One region of the Streptococcus sp. Marseille-Q5855 genome, then DNA from elsewhere that is predicted to be linked to it. Evidence: predicted binding sites of a transcription regulator. Region 1 holds the regulator's gene; each other region holds the start of a gene.
What was found. Region 1 encodes NrdR, which represses ribonucleotide reductase genes. Its sites were predicted from a motif close to ACACNATATATNGTGT; they were not measured.

Region 1 (4,292 bases):
AAAATATAGTAGGTTCCGAGGTAAAAGATAGCTATGAAAATGAGTTCTTCAACAATACTTATACTTGCTCCCATATAGAAATGGTCATTAAGTCCTACAAGTGAATTGACATAGAAATTAGAACTAAGATTGAAGAAAAGTTCAATAAATCCAATGACGATTTGGATACCAATGTAGGCTGCAACAGCGAGTGCTGTACGGTATTCATTGAAAAGCTGTCCAATGGAAATAGCCAAGTAGATGCAGAGGATACTGGAAATGGTATTTAGTAGGAAGGATAAGACAGTAAGACCAAAGCCGGTAAAATGTTCTCCAACAAATGATAGAAGAATAGAAAGTTGAACTTCATCAAAATTTGTTGACAGTAAGATAATATAGATACATAGGAGTAAGACAGCAGTGCTAATCAACGACCAGATAAAAGCGCCGATTAGTTTGGCTGTGATGATATGGTGTTCAGATACTGGCAAGGTTAAAGTCAGATAGCCTTGTCGGTCATAGACACTACCTTTGAAGCGTTTAATGATTAAGAAAATGGTTGAAATCCCCAGTGTAATCATCAACCCCCCAAAGACAGTTGCTAGAAAAATGAGTAGGACAGGTTGGCTTTCTTTGACAGGCAGATTGTTATAGGTCTGTGCTTGTATCCCGATAAGGGCAGAAAGGACTAGCACAGCAGCGTATAGGGCTAAATACCACTTGTTAACATTTTTAAATTCGTAGCGAACTAAATTCCAAAACATAAATAATCTCCTTTGCTTAGGCCTTAAATTCCTGACGGAAGAGTTGGTCAATGGATTCACCTGACTCATAGCGAATATCATCTACATTACCTTGACGGACGACTTTTCCGTCTTTGAGAAAGACAATTTCATCCAAGATTGGCTCGATATCAGAAATCAAGTGGGTAGAAATCAAAACGGTAGAAGTTGGTGAGTAGTTATTGATAATGGTATTGAGGATATAATCACGGGCTGCTGGATCCACCCCACCAATGGGTTCGTCCAGAACGTAAAGACGAGCATCACGGCTCATAACCAAAATCAGTTGTACCTTTTCCTTATTCCCTTTTGATAATTTCTTGAGACGACTATTTTCATCAATACCTAGGTCTGCAAGTAGATGATGGGCACGTTCAAGATTGAAATCTTTATAGAAGGTCTTGAAGTAGGTTAGGGCTTCTTTGACCTTCATTTGCTCATTGAGATAGGTCGTATCCGGCAAATAAGCTACGATAGCCTTGGTTGCTGGGCTTGGATCCATATCGTTGATAAGGACACGTCCTTGATCTGGTTGTAAGAGGCCATTGATTAGTTTAATCAGGGTTGTTTTCCCTGAGCCGTTTGGTCCAAGGAGACCAACAATTTTTCCAGCTGGGATGTCAAGAGAAACATTTTCAAGGGCTGGTGTTGCTCCATAAGATTTGGATACATTTTCAAATGCTAGTAATGACATAGGCTTAAACTCCTTTAATATAATCACCGACTACGCCTGGTAGTTCTTCTTTTTCATAGCCAAAATGGGTCATGGAGGAAACGAAGTGTTCCAATTCTTCTTCCGATAATTGTTTACGCGATTGGGCGATTAGCTCCTTATCCTCAGTCACAAACCGTCCAGTTGTTCGCTTGCTGTAGACAAATCCTTCTCGTTCGAGGTCTGACAAGGCTCTTTGGATGGTGTTTGGATTGACACCAGCCTCGCTAGCTAGCTCTCTCACGGTTGGAAGTTGTTGATTGGGTTCCAGTGTATGGGAAACAATCTGAAGCTTGATTTTTTCCATAATCTGTAAATAGATGGGTTTTTTGTTGTCAAATGTCCAGGACATCTTGGTCTCCTTTCTTTTATCCTTTTGTCTTAGTTAAATAATACAACAAAACAAAAAACTTGTCAAGCAAAAAGAAGAATTGTTTTGGGAATCGTTTAAAAAATGGTATAATGAAAAGAAAACGATAAGGAGGGAAAGGATGCGTTGTCCAAAATGTGGAGCTACCAAGTCAAGTGTTATCGATAGTCGCCAAGCAGAAGAAGGGAACACCATTCGTAGAAGACGTGAGTGCGACGAATGCCAGCACCGTTTTACAACCTACGAACGAGTAGAAGAAAGAACCTTGGTGGTTGTTAAAAAAGATGGCACACGGGAACAATTCTCTAGAGATAAAATCTTTAATGGAATTATCCGCTCAGCCCAGAAACGTCCTGTGTCAAGTGATGAAATCAACATGGTAGTCAATCGTATCGAACAGAAACTCCGTAGTCGAAATGAAAATGAAATTCAAAGTGAGGACATTGGTTCACTCGTTATGGAGGAGTTGGCTGAGTTAGATGAGATTACCTATGTACGTTTTGCCAGTGTTTATCGTAGTTTTAAGGATGTTAGTGAGCTAGAGAGCCTGCTCCAACAAATCACCCAGTCCTCTAAAAAGAAAAAGGAAAGATAAATGAAGCCAATTGACCGTTTTTCTTATCTAAAGAATAATCGGGTGTCTCAAGATACCTCATCTCTGGTACAGTGCTACCTCCCGATTATCGGTCAGGAGGCACTGAGCCTTTATCTTTATACAATCAGTTTTTGGGACAATGGCAGAAAGGAATATCTCTTTTCAAGTATTCTCAACCATCTCAACTTTGGGATGGATAGACTGATAAAATCTTTGAAAATCCTATCTGCTTTCAATCTCTTAACCCTCTATCAAAAGGGGGATGTTTATCAGCTAGCTCTCCATGCTCCTCTATCTAGTCAAGACTTCTTGGAGCATCCTGTTTATCGCAGACTCTTAGAGAAGAAGATTGGCGATGTAGCTGTGGAGGATTTGAAAGTTGAGAGTGCTGAGGGAGAAGAAATACCTGTCTCCCTCAATCAAGTCTTTCCAGATTTGGCAGAACTAGGAAGTCAAGAAGACCTTGGTCTCAAGAAGAAAGTGGCCAACGATTTTGACTTGGACCATTTTCGCCAGCTTATGGCTCGAGATGGGCTTCGTTTTGCGGATGAGCAGTCCGATGTCTTGAACCTCTTTGCCATTGCCGAGGAGAAGAAATGGACTTGGTTTGAGACCTATCAACTGGCCAAGTCAACAGCTGTTTCCCAGGTTATTTCAACCAAACGCATGCGGGAGAAAATCGCTCAAAAACCTGTTTCCTCTGACTTTAGTCCTAAGGAAGCAACCATTATCAAGGAAGCAAAAAGTAAAACTGCCCTGCAGTTCTTGGCAGAAATCAAGCAAACCCGCAAGGGGACCATTACCCAAACAGAGAGAGAACTCTTGCAACAGATGGCTGGCTTGGGCTTGCTGGACGAAGTCATCAATATTATTCTCTTATTGACTTTTAATAAGGTAGATTCTGCAAATATCAATGAGAAATATGCCATGAAGGTAGCCAATGATTACGCCTATCAAAAGATTCATTCGGCAGAAGAGGCAGTCTTGCGCATTCGTGAGCGAGGACAGAAGAATCAGGTTCAAAAAAGCAGTAAACCCAGTCCTGCCAAGTCCAATGTACCCAAGTGGAGCAATCCAGATTATAAGAATGAAACCAGCGAGGAAACTCGTCTGGAACTAGAACGTAAGAAACAAGAACTATTAGCTCGATTAGAAAAAGGAGGAGATTAGATGGAAAGTGTCGGAGACGTACTCAAACGTCAACCTAGCCGTTTTCATTATCAAGATTTGGTCCAGAAAATCATGAAGGATCCTGATGTTGCGGCCTTTATACAGCAAGAATCCCTGACTCCAGAGGAATTAAATCGCAGTATCTCCAAGTTTAATCAATACATCACCGAGCGTGACAAGTTTCTCCGTGGTGATACGGATTATATTGCCAAAGGCTACAAGCCGATTTTGATTATGAATCATGGCTATGCGGACGTTTCTTATGAAGAAACTCCTGAACTAATCGCAGCGGAAAAAGAAGCGGCTATTAAGAACCGTCTCAAGTTAATCAATCTGCCAGCCAGTCTCAAGAAAGCTAGCTTAGCTCAAGTTGACTTGGATGATTTGGGACGCTTGCCAGTTTTTGAAAAGCTATTAGCCTTCGTGGAGCAATATCCAGCTATTCGAAAAGGTCTTTACTTATATGGAGACTTTGGTGTGGGTAAAAGTTTCATGGTGGCTGCCCTAGCCCATGATTTATCAGAAAAACGTGGTGTTTCATCCACTCTTCTCCACTATCCTAGCTTTGTCATTGATGTCAAAAATGCTATCGGTGATGGTAATGTCAAGACCTTGGTGGATGAGATTAAGCTTTCTGAAGTCCTGATTTTAGATGATATTGGTGCCGAGCAATCAACAGCTTGG
Region 2 (4,292 bases), on a different contig from region 1:
TCTTTCTGCTGGAGTTCGGATTTATGAGTATAGTCCAGGTTTTATTCATAGTAAGCAGATGTTGGTAGACGAAGATTTTGCGGTGGTGGGGACAATCAATCTCGACTACCGAAGCTTGGTACACCATTATGAAAATGCAGTCTTACTCTATAAAACTCCTTCTATAATGGAAATAGCCCGAGATTTTCAAAATATATTTGCAGATTCTCAGGAAGTCTATCCTCATTCTATCAAAACGAGCTGGTATCAAAAACTTGTAAAAGAAATCGCCCAGTTATTCGCTCCAATCTTATAAGAAATCTAGGACTGAGGACACAAACCAGTCCTATTTTTCTTGCCTTTTACGAATAAGAAGATGTAGGAGGGACGATGCTGACTCAGAAAGAATTGGATTATATCGTGTCATTTAAACAGACACATTTACACCGCTTTCGGGAAATTGAAACCTTTGTGAAACTATGCAAAAAATCACTCAAACAGCCATCGCAAGCTGACAATCCTAGGACTTTTTGATATACTAAGACAGATAAATTGAATAGGAGAAACGATATGAGTGTGTATGGTAGAGTAGAAGAAGTTCATCAGGAGAATCGTGAACCTCTAGAATACCAAATCGAACAAGAATCGCATCATCGTGAATCAAGTCGTCTTCCTTTGGTAAAAATTTTACTATGGAGTACGCTTGTAACGGGGATAACTCTAGGAGTACCGCTATTACTCGATTTAATGAGTGCACAAGAAGTGCAGGATTTTTATACAGGTTGGGCGCTTCATCAGACAGGGAAAATTTACAGCGACTATTATGGAAGTCAAGGTTTGCTTTATTATTTGCTGACTTATGTGACCCAGGGCGGATTTTTCTTTGCCATTTTTGAGTGGTTAGCCTTGGTAGCAGGAGGATTTTTCCTCTTTCAATCGGCAGACACCTTGACAGAGCAAGGAGACCAGGCTGGACAAGTGGTGACTATTTTTTACATGCTAGTTACAGGTCTTGCTTTTGGTGGAGGTTATGCGACTCTTTTAGCGCTTCCTTTCTTATTCGCGGCCTTTAGTTTAGTTGCGGCTTACCTAAGCAATCCAAGCCATGACAAGGGATTTGTACGGATTGGGCTGGCTTTGGCAGGCGGATTTTTCTTTGCTCCCTTGTCATCGTTCCTGTTTATTGCTGTAGTGAGTTTAGGCTTGTTGGTCTTTAACCTTGGGCATAGACGCTTTGCGCATGGGTTTTATCAGTTTCTTGCAGTGGCTTTAGGTTTTTCACTTGTCTTTTATCCAACTGCCTACTATAGTGTTGCAACAGGAAGTTTTGGGGATGCCATTAGTGGTATTCGTTATCCTATTGACAGTATTCGCTTTGATTTCACTTCTAAAATTTTAGAGAATATGGCTTTTTATGGCTTGTTGTCCCTTGGTTTGGGATTTGTGGTTTGTATCTTTTTAGGTCTCTTTCAATCCAAACCCTCTAAACTATACGTCATTTCGGTTCCTGCAAGTCTTGTGACAATTTTAGGTTTGATTTTGCTTTTCTTTTCACAAGAGCCTCTGCACGCTTCTTATTTGATGGTCGTCTTCCCTGTTTTCCTACTTTTATTGGTAACCAATATTAAGAGTCAACAGAGGGGGCGTAGTGTTAGACGAAGACGAAGAGAAACGCCAGTTAGTCTATGGAGTCGTTTCTTCAAAGGAAATCTATATCTGCCAGTTTTAGGGCTTGTCTATCTTTTGTCTGTTCCTTTTTTGATGAAGTTTGTCCTTTATCCGGTACCTTATCAAGAACGTAATCGTCTTGCTGATTTGGTAAAAGAGGAGACGAATACGGAAGATGCTATCTATGCATGGGATGGTACTGCAACTCTTTATCGTAAGAGTGATCGCTTGTCGCCATCGGCTATTTTGTCCCCGTTGCACTATACAGCAACTGAGGAAAATCGGAATAAGCTACTCAATGACTTGAAAGAAAAACAACCCAAGGTGATTGTGGTGAATGATAAGGTAGCAGTCTGGTCTGAAGTGGAAACAATCTTGAAAGAAAATTACCAACAAGTAAAGACGGATTACTCAGAGTTTAAAGTCTATAAAATTAAATAGCTAAATCAATATCTTGTGTATTTTTAAAAATTTTATGATTTTTAACACAAGATATTGATTTTTCTTTTTAGAGTGGTATAATACTTTTTAGAAAGAACATTTTAGAAAAGAGCATGCATATGATTGCACTAGAAGAAAAAATTACAATTTTGCCAACTCTCTTCGTCGAGAAACGAGATGGGAGACGTGTTGTATTTGATGTGGATAAGATTGACAAGGCTCTCCACAAGGCGGCAGACAAGGTTATGGATGTGACACCCTTGGTTGAAAAACGCCTCAATGCTCTGACTGAGCGAATTGTCACAGAAATTCATAGTCGCTTTCCACAGGGGGTTAAGATTTACGAAATTCAAAATATCGTAGAACATGAACTGCTTGAAGCCAAAGAATATGCGCTGGCTGAGGAGTATATTACTTATCGGACACAGAGGGATTTTGAGCGTTCAAAAGCGACGGATATCAACTTTAGTATCCATAAACTTCTCAACAAAGACCAGGCAGTTGTCAATGAAAATGCAAATAAAGACAGCGATGTCTTTAATACCCAGCGTGATTTGACAGCAGGCATTGTTGGGAAGTCGATTGGACTGCAAATGCTTCCCAAGCACGTAGCCAATGCCCACCAAAAGGGAGATATCCACTATCACGATTTGGACTACAGTCCCTATACACCGATGACCAACTGCTGTTTGATTGATTTCAAGGGGATGTTGGAAAATGGTTTTAAGATTGGAAATGCAGAGGTAGAAAGTCCCAAGTCTATCCAGACTGCAACAGCTCAGATTTCCCAAATCATCGCCAACGTGGCTTCTAGCCAGTACGGTGGTTGTTCAGCTGACCGTATCGATGAAGTCTTGGCGCCTTATGTAGAGAAGAACTATCAAAAACATCTCAAAGATGCAGAAGAGTGGGTCTTGCCTGAAAAACGGGAAGATTACGCTTGGAAGAAAACGCAAAAGGACATCTACGATGCCATGCAATCTCTTGAGTATGAAATCAACACCCTCTTCACTTCAAATGGACAAACACCTTTTACTTCGCTCGGTTTTGGTTTAGGAACTAGCCGTTTCGAACGGGAAATTCAAAAAGCTATTTTAAACATTCGCATCAAGGGGCTTGGTTCGGAACACCGCACAGCCATCTTCCCTAAACTTATCTTCACGCTTAAAAGAGGACTTAACTTGGAAGAAGGGACTCCCAACTACGACATTAAGCAGTTGGCTCTTGAGTGTGCAACCAAACGGATGTATCCAGACGTTTTATCTTACGATAAGATTGTTGACTTGACAGGATCCTTCAAGGTTCCTATGGGCTGCCGTTCTTTCCTTCAAGGATGGAAGGATGAGAATGGTATAGAAGTTAATTCAGGTCGCATGAATCTGGGTGTTGTGACGGTTAACCTGCCTCGTATTGCTCTCGAGTCTGAAGGTGATATGACCAAGTTCTGGGAAATCTTCAACGAGCGGATGAATATCGCAGAAGATGCTCTGGTTTACCGTGTCGAACGAACCAAGGAAGCGACACCAGCCAATGCTCCTATCCTCTATCAATACGGTGCTTTTGGCCATCGTCTAGGTAAAGAAGAAAGTGTTGACCAGCTCTTTAAGAATCGTCGGGCAACCGTTTCGCTGGGCTACATCGGTTTGTACGAGGTAGCGACAGTTTTCTTTGGAAATAGCTGGGAACACAATCCAGACGCCAAGGAATTCACGCTGGATATCATTCGCGATATGAAACGCCGTGTAGAAGAGTGGTCTGACCAATATGGCTATCATTTCTCTATCTACTCAACACCATCTGAAAGTTTGACAGATCGTTTCTGCCGACTAGATACAGACAAGTTTGGCTCTATTCCTGATATTACAGACAAGGAATACTACACCAATTCTTTCCACTACGATGTTCGTAAAAATCCAACACCGTTTGAAAAATTGGATTTTGAAAAAGTCTATCCAGAAGCAGGTGCATCAGGTGGTTTCATCCATTATTGTGAGTATCCAGTCCTTCAACAAAATCCAAAGGCCTTGGAAGCTGTCTGGGATTATGCCTATGACCGTGTGGGTTATCTGGGGACTAATACTCCAATTGACCGTTGCTACAAGTGTGACTTTGAAGGGGATTTTGAACCAACTGAGAGAGGATTTGCTTGTCCAAACTGTGGCAATAGCGACCCTAAAACCGTAGATGTGGTCAAACGAACTTGT
Region 3 (4,292 bases), on a different contig from region 1:
GTAAAGACCATCTGCTTGAACCTTGTCGCGCAGTTCAGCCCAGTCAGTAGCACTTGGGATAAAGACATCTTTGAAGAGTTCTTTAACACGGTCTGATTTTGGAACAAACTCGCCTGTAATATACTTGTTAAAGTAGCTTCCCTTAGCATAGTCTGATTTTTCAAAGTTGTGGAAGGTGATGCCACGTTCACGCGCGATATTGTTTGATTCTACCAAGGTCCAGTAGTTCATAAGCATGAAGTAGATGCTTGTAAATTCAACAGACTCAGGCGATCCATATTCAATCAGTTGTTGGGCAAGGTAGCTGTGAAGTCCCATGGCGCCGAGACCAAAGGTGTGGGCTTGGCTATTTCCATGATCGATGGTAGGAACAGCTACGATGTGTGAACTATCTGTAACGAAAGTAAGGGCACGAACCATAGCACGGATAGAACGACCAAAGTCAGGTGAAGTCATCATGTTAACCACGTTGGTTGAACCAAGGTTACATGAAACATCCGTTCCCATTTGAAGGAATTCTTGAGCATCGTTGATCAAGCTTGGTTCTTGGACTTGAAGAATCTCAGAACACAAGTTACTCATGATAATCTTTCCATCAACAGGATTTGCACGGTTAGCCGTATCAATATTGACTACATAAGGGTAGCCAGACTCTTGCTGTAATTTAGAGATTTCAGTTTCCAAATCACGCGCCTTGATTTTTGTCTTGCGAATATTTGGATTTGCGACCAATTCATCGTATTTTTCAGTAATGTCGATGTAGTTGAAAGGTACACCATACTCTTTTTCGACAGAGTAAGGGCTGAAGAGGTACATTTCTTCATTTTTACGCGCCAATTCGTAGAATTTATCTGGTACTACAACACCAAGTGATAGGGTTTTGACACGAACTTTTTCATCGGCATTTTCTTTCTTAGTTGAAAGGAAGGCGATGATATCTGGGTGAAAGACATTGAGGTAAACAACACCGGCACCTTGACGTTGACCTAATTGGTTTGAGTAAGAGAAGCTATCTTCGAAAAGCTTCATAACAGGAACGACACCTGAAGCAGCTCCTTCATACCCCTTGATAGGAGCTCCAGCTTCACGAAGGTTGCTGAGGGTAATTCCCACACCACCACCAATACGTGAAAGTTGAAGAGCTGAGTTGATAGAACGTCCGATAGAGTTCATATCATCTGTCACTTGGATTAGGAAACAAGATACCAACTCCCCACGACGAGCACGTCCAGCATTCAAGAAGGAAGGAGTAGCAGGTTGGTAGCGTTGGTGGATGATTTCATTGGCAATATCGATTGCAACAGATTCATTGCCATCAGCGAAATAAAGGGCGTTAAAGAAGACACGGTCTTCCATACTTTCAAGATAATATTCACCGTCGTTAGTCTTTAAGGCATATTGATTGTAAAATTTATAAGCTGCCATGAATGACTTGAATTGGAAGTTTTGGTCTTTGATAAATTGAGCCAATTCTTCCAAGAACTCTGGACGGTATTTCTTGATAAAAGCTGTTTCGATGTAGTTGTGTTCAATGAGGTAGTTGATTTTATCAGTAATTGAATCAAAAACCATAGTGTTTGGAACGACATTTTCGTTAAAGAAGGCATCCAAGGCTTCCTTATCTTTATGAAGCATGATTTGTCCATTAACAGGACGGTTGATTTCGTTATTGAGACGGAAGTAAGTCACGTCCTCAAGATGTTTTAATCCCATAAAATTTCCCTTATCTAATTACAAAAGAAAGGCCTCTAAGTTCGCCCTAGAAGCAGTTTCTTCTGGATGATGTACTAAGATTATGCTAATTGTTTCAGTTTTCCTGGTTGGAAACCTGAAAAGACTTCAGTTGGTGTTTGGATAACAGGAGCTGCGCTAAAACCGAGCTCTTTAACTTGATCGATATACTCAGGTTGCTCATCAAGATTGATTTCACGATAAGAGACATTATTACTGTCCAAGAAACGCTTGGTCATTTTACATTGGACACAATTGTTTTTAGAATAAACGGTTACCATTGTGTAACTCCTCTTCAAAATTTAATACTATCTTAGTATATCAGAAAATAAAATTTTGTCAATGATTTGAACTAAATATAGTGGTCAATTTTTCTACTTAAGCTCACAAAACACAATATGTAGTGTTTGTTTTATAAAACAGCAATGATTATCGTATAAATCGTTTTTAAAGAAACTATATCCTGTGTTTTGTTATCTAGGATAGAAGATTTTCAGCAAGTTATCTGAAAAGAAATTGAAGGAAAATCCAGAAAATGCTTGAAAAAAATCCTAGAAGATGGTATAATACCAAATTGTAAGGGTTATCACATATAACTCAAAAAAAGAAAGAACAAAAGGAGAGTCAAACTATGGCTTCTAAAGATTTCCACGTAGTGGCAGAAACAGGTATTCACGCACGTCCAGCAACATTGTTGGTACAAACTGCTAGCAAATTTGCTTCAGATATCACTCTTGAGTACAAAGGTAAATCAGTTAACCTTAAATCAATTATGGGTGTTATGAGTCTTGGTGTTGGCCAAGGTGCTGATGTAACTATCTCAGCTGAAGGTGCAGATGCAGATGACGCTATCGCTGCAATCTCAGAAACAATGGAAAAAGAAGGATTGGCATAAGGGAAATGACAGAAATGCTTAAAGGAATCGCAGCATCTGACGGTGTTGCAGTTGCAAAAGCATATCTACTCGTTCAACCGGATTTGTCATTCGAGACTATTTCAGTCGAAGATACAAACGCAGAAGAGGCTCGTTTGGATGTTGCTCTTGAAGCTTCTCAAAACGAGCTTTCTCTTATCCGCGAGAAAGCTGTAGGTACGCTTGGTGAAGAAGCAGCTCAAGTTTTTGACGCTCATTTGATGGTTCTTTCTGACCCAGAATTGATTGGTCAGATTAAAGAAACAATTCGTGCTAAGAAAGTCAATGCAGAAGCAGGTCTTAAAGAAGTGACTGACATGTTCATCACTATCTTTGAAGGCATGGAAGACAACCCATACATGCAAGAACGTGCAGCGGATATCCGCGACGTGACAAAACGTGTATTGGCAAACCTTCTTGGTAAGAAATTGCCAAACCCAGCTTCTATCAATGAAGAAGTAATCGTGATTGCACATGACTTGACACCATCTGATACAGCTCAATTGGACAAAAACTTTGTAAAAGCTTTTGTAACAAACATCGGTGGACGTACAAGCCACTCAGCTATCATGGCACGTACACTTGAAATTGCAGCTGTATTGGGAACAAATAACATCACTGAAGTAGTGAAAGACGGTGATATCCTTGCCGTTAACGGAATTACTGGTGAAGTGATTATCAACCCAACAGATGAACAAGCGGCAGAATTTAAAGCAGCTGGTGAAGCTTATGCTAAACAAAAAGCTGAATGGGCACTTTTGAAAGATGCTCAAACAGTGACTGCTGACGGTAAACACTTCGAGTTGGCCGCTAATATCGGTACTCCAAAAGACGTTGAAGGTGTTAACAACAACGGTGCAGAAGCTGTTGGACTTTACCGTACAGAGTTCTTGTATATGGATTCTCAAGACTTCCCAACAGAAGACGAGCAGTATGAAGCATACAAAGCTGTTCTTGAAGGAATGAATGGTAAACCAGTAGTTGTTCGTACAATGGATATTGGTGGAGATAAGGAACTTCCTTACTTTGATATGCCACATGAAATGAACCCATTCCTTGGATTCCGTGCTCTTCGTATCTCTATTTCTGAAACTGGAGATGCAATGTTCCGCACGCAAATCCGTGCTCTTCTTCGTGCTTCTGTTCATGGTCAATTGCGTATCATGTTCCCAATGGTTGCGCTTTTGAAAGAATTCCGTGCAGCTAAAGCAGTTTATGAAGAAGAAAAAGCAAACCTTCTTGCAGAAGGTGTTGCAGTTGCGGATGACATCCAAGTTGGTATCATGATTGAAATTCCTGCAGCAGCGATGCTTGCAGACCAATTTGCTAAAGAAGTAGACTTCTTCTCAATTGGTACAAACGACTTGATCCAATACACAATGGCAGCAGACCGTATGAACGAGCAAGTTTCATACCTTTACCAACCATATAACCCATCAATCCTTCGCTTGATCAACAACGTTATCAAGGCAGCTCACGCTGAAGGTAAATGGGCTGGTATGTGTGGTGAGATGGCTGGTGACCAAAAAGCTGTTCCACTTCTTGTCGGAATGGGCTTGGATGAATTCTCTATGTCAGCAACATCTGTCCTTCGTACACGTAGCTTGATGAAGAAATTGGATACTGCTAAGATGGAAGAGTACGCTAA

Region 2: a site for NrdR is predicted at 2,133-2,148, ahead of nrdD (anaerobic ribonucleoside-triphosphate reductase). Genes of this name have one in related genera too.
Region 3: a site for NrdR is predicted at 2,123-2,138, ahead of nrdH (glutaredoxin-like protein NrdH). Genes of this name have one in related genera too.

The regions. Positions count from the first base shown of each region.
Region 1 covers NZ_CAMPPR010000001.1:141,261-145,552, reverse strand. Annotated here, with positions in the region: gene OC529_RS00670 (hypothetical protein) at 1-743, opposite strand, end outside; gene OC529_RS00665 (ABC transporter ATP-binding protein) at 760-1,455, opposite strand; gene OC529_RS00660 (GntR family transcriptional regulator) at 1,460-1,825, opposite strand; gene nrdR (transcriptional regulator NrdR) at 1,965-2,438, shown strand; gene OC529_RS00650 (replication initiation and membrane attachment family protein) at 2,439-3,608, shown strand; gene dnaI (primosomal protein DnaI) at 3,609-4,292, shown strand, end outside.
Region 2 covers NZ_CAMPPR010000006.1:376,458-380,749, reverse strand. Annotated here, with positions in the region: gene cls (cardiolipin synthase) at 1-295, shown strand, start outside; gene OC529_RS08340 (damage-inducible protein CinA) at 550-2,088, shown strand; gene nrdD (anaerobic ribonucleoside-triphosphate reductase) at 2,208-4,292, shown strand, end outside.
Region 3 covers NZ_CAMPPR010000002.1:198,019-202,310, forward strand. Annotated here, with positions in the region: gene nrdE (class 1b ribonucleoside-diphosphate reductase subunit alpha) at 1-1,713, opposite strand, end outside; gene nrdH (glutaredoxin-like protein NrdH) at 1,794-2,012, opposite strand; gene OC529_RS03470 (phosphocarrier protein HPr) at 2,363-2,626, shown strand; gene ptsP (phosphoenolpyruvate--protein phosphotransferase) at 2,632-4,292, shown strand, end outside.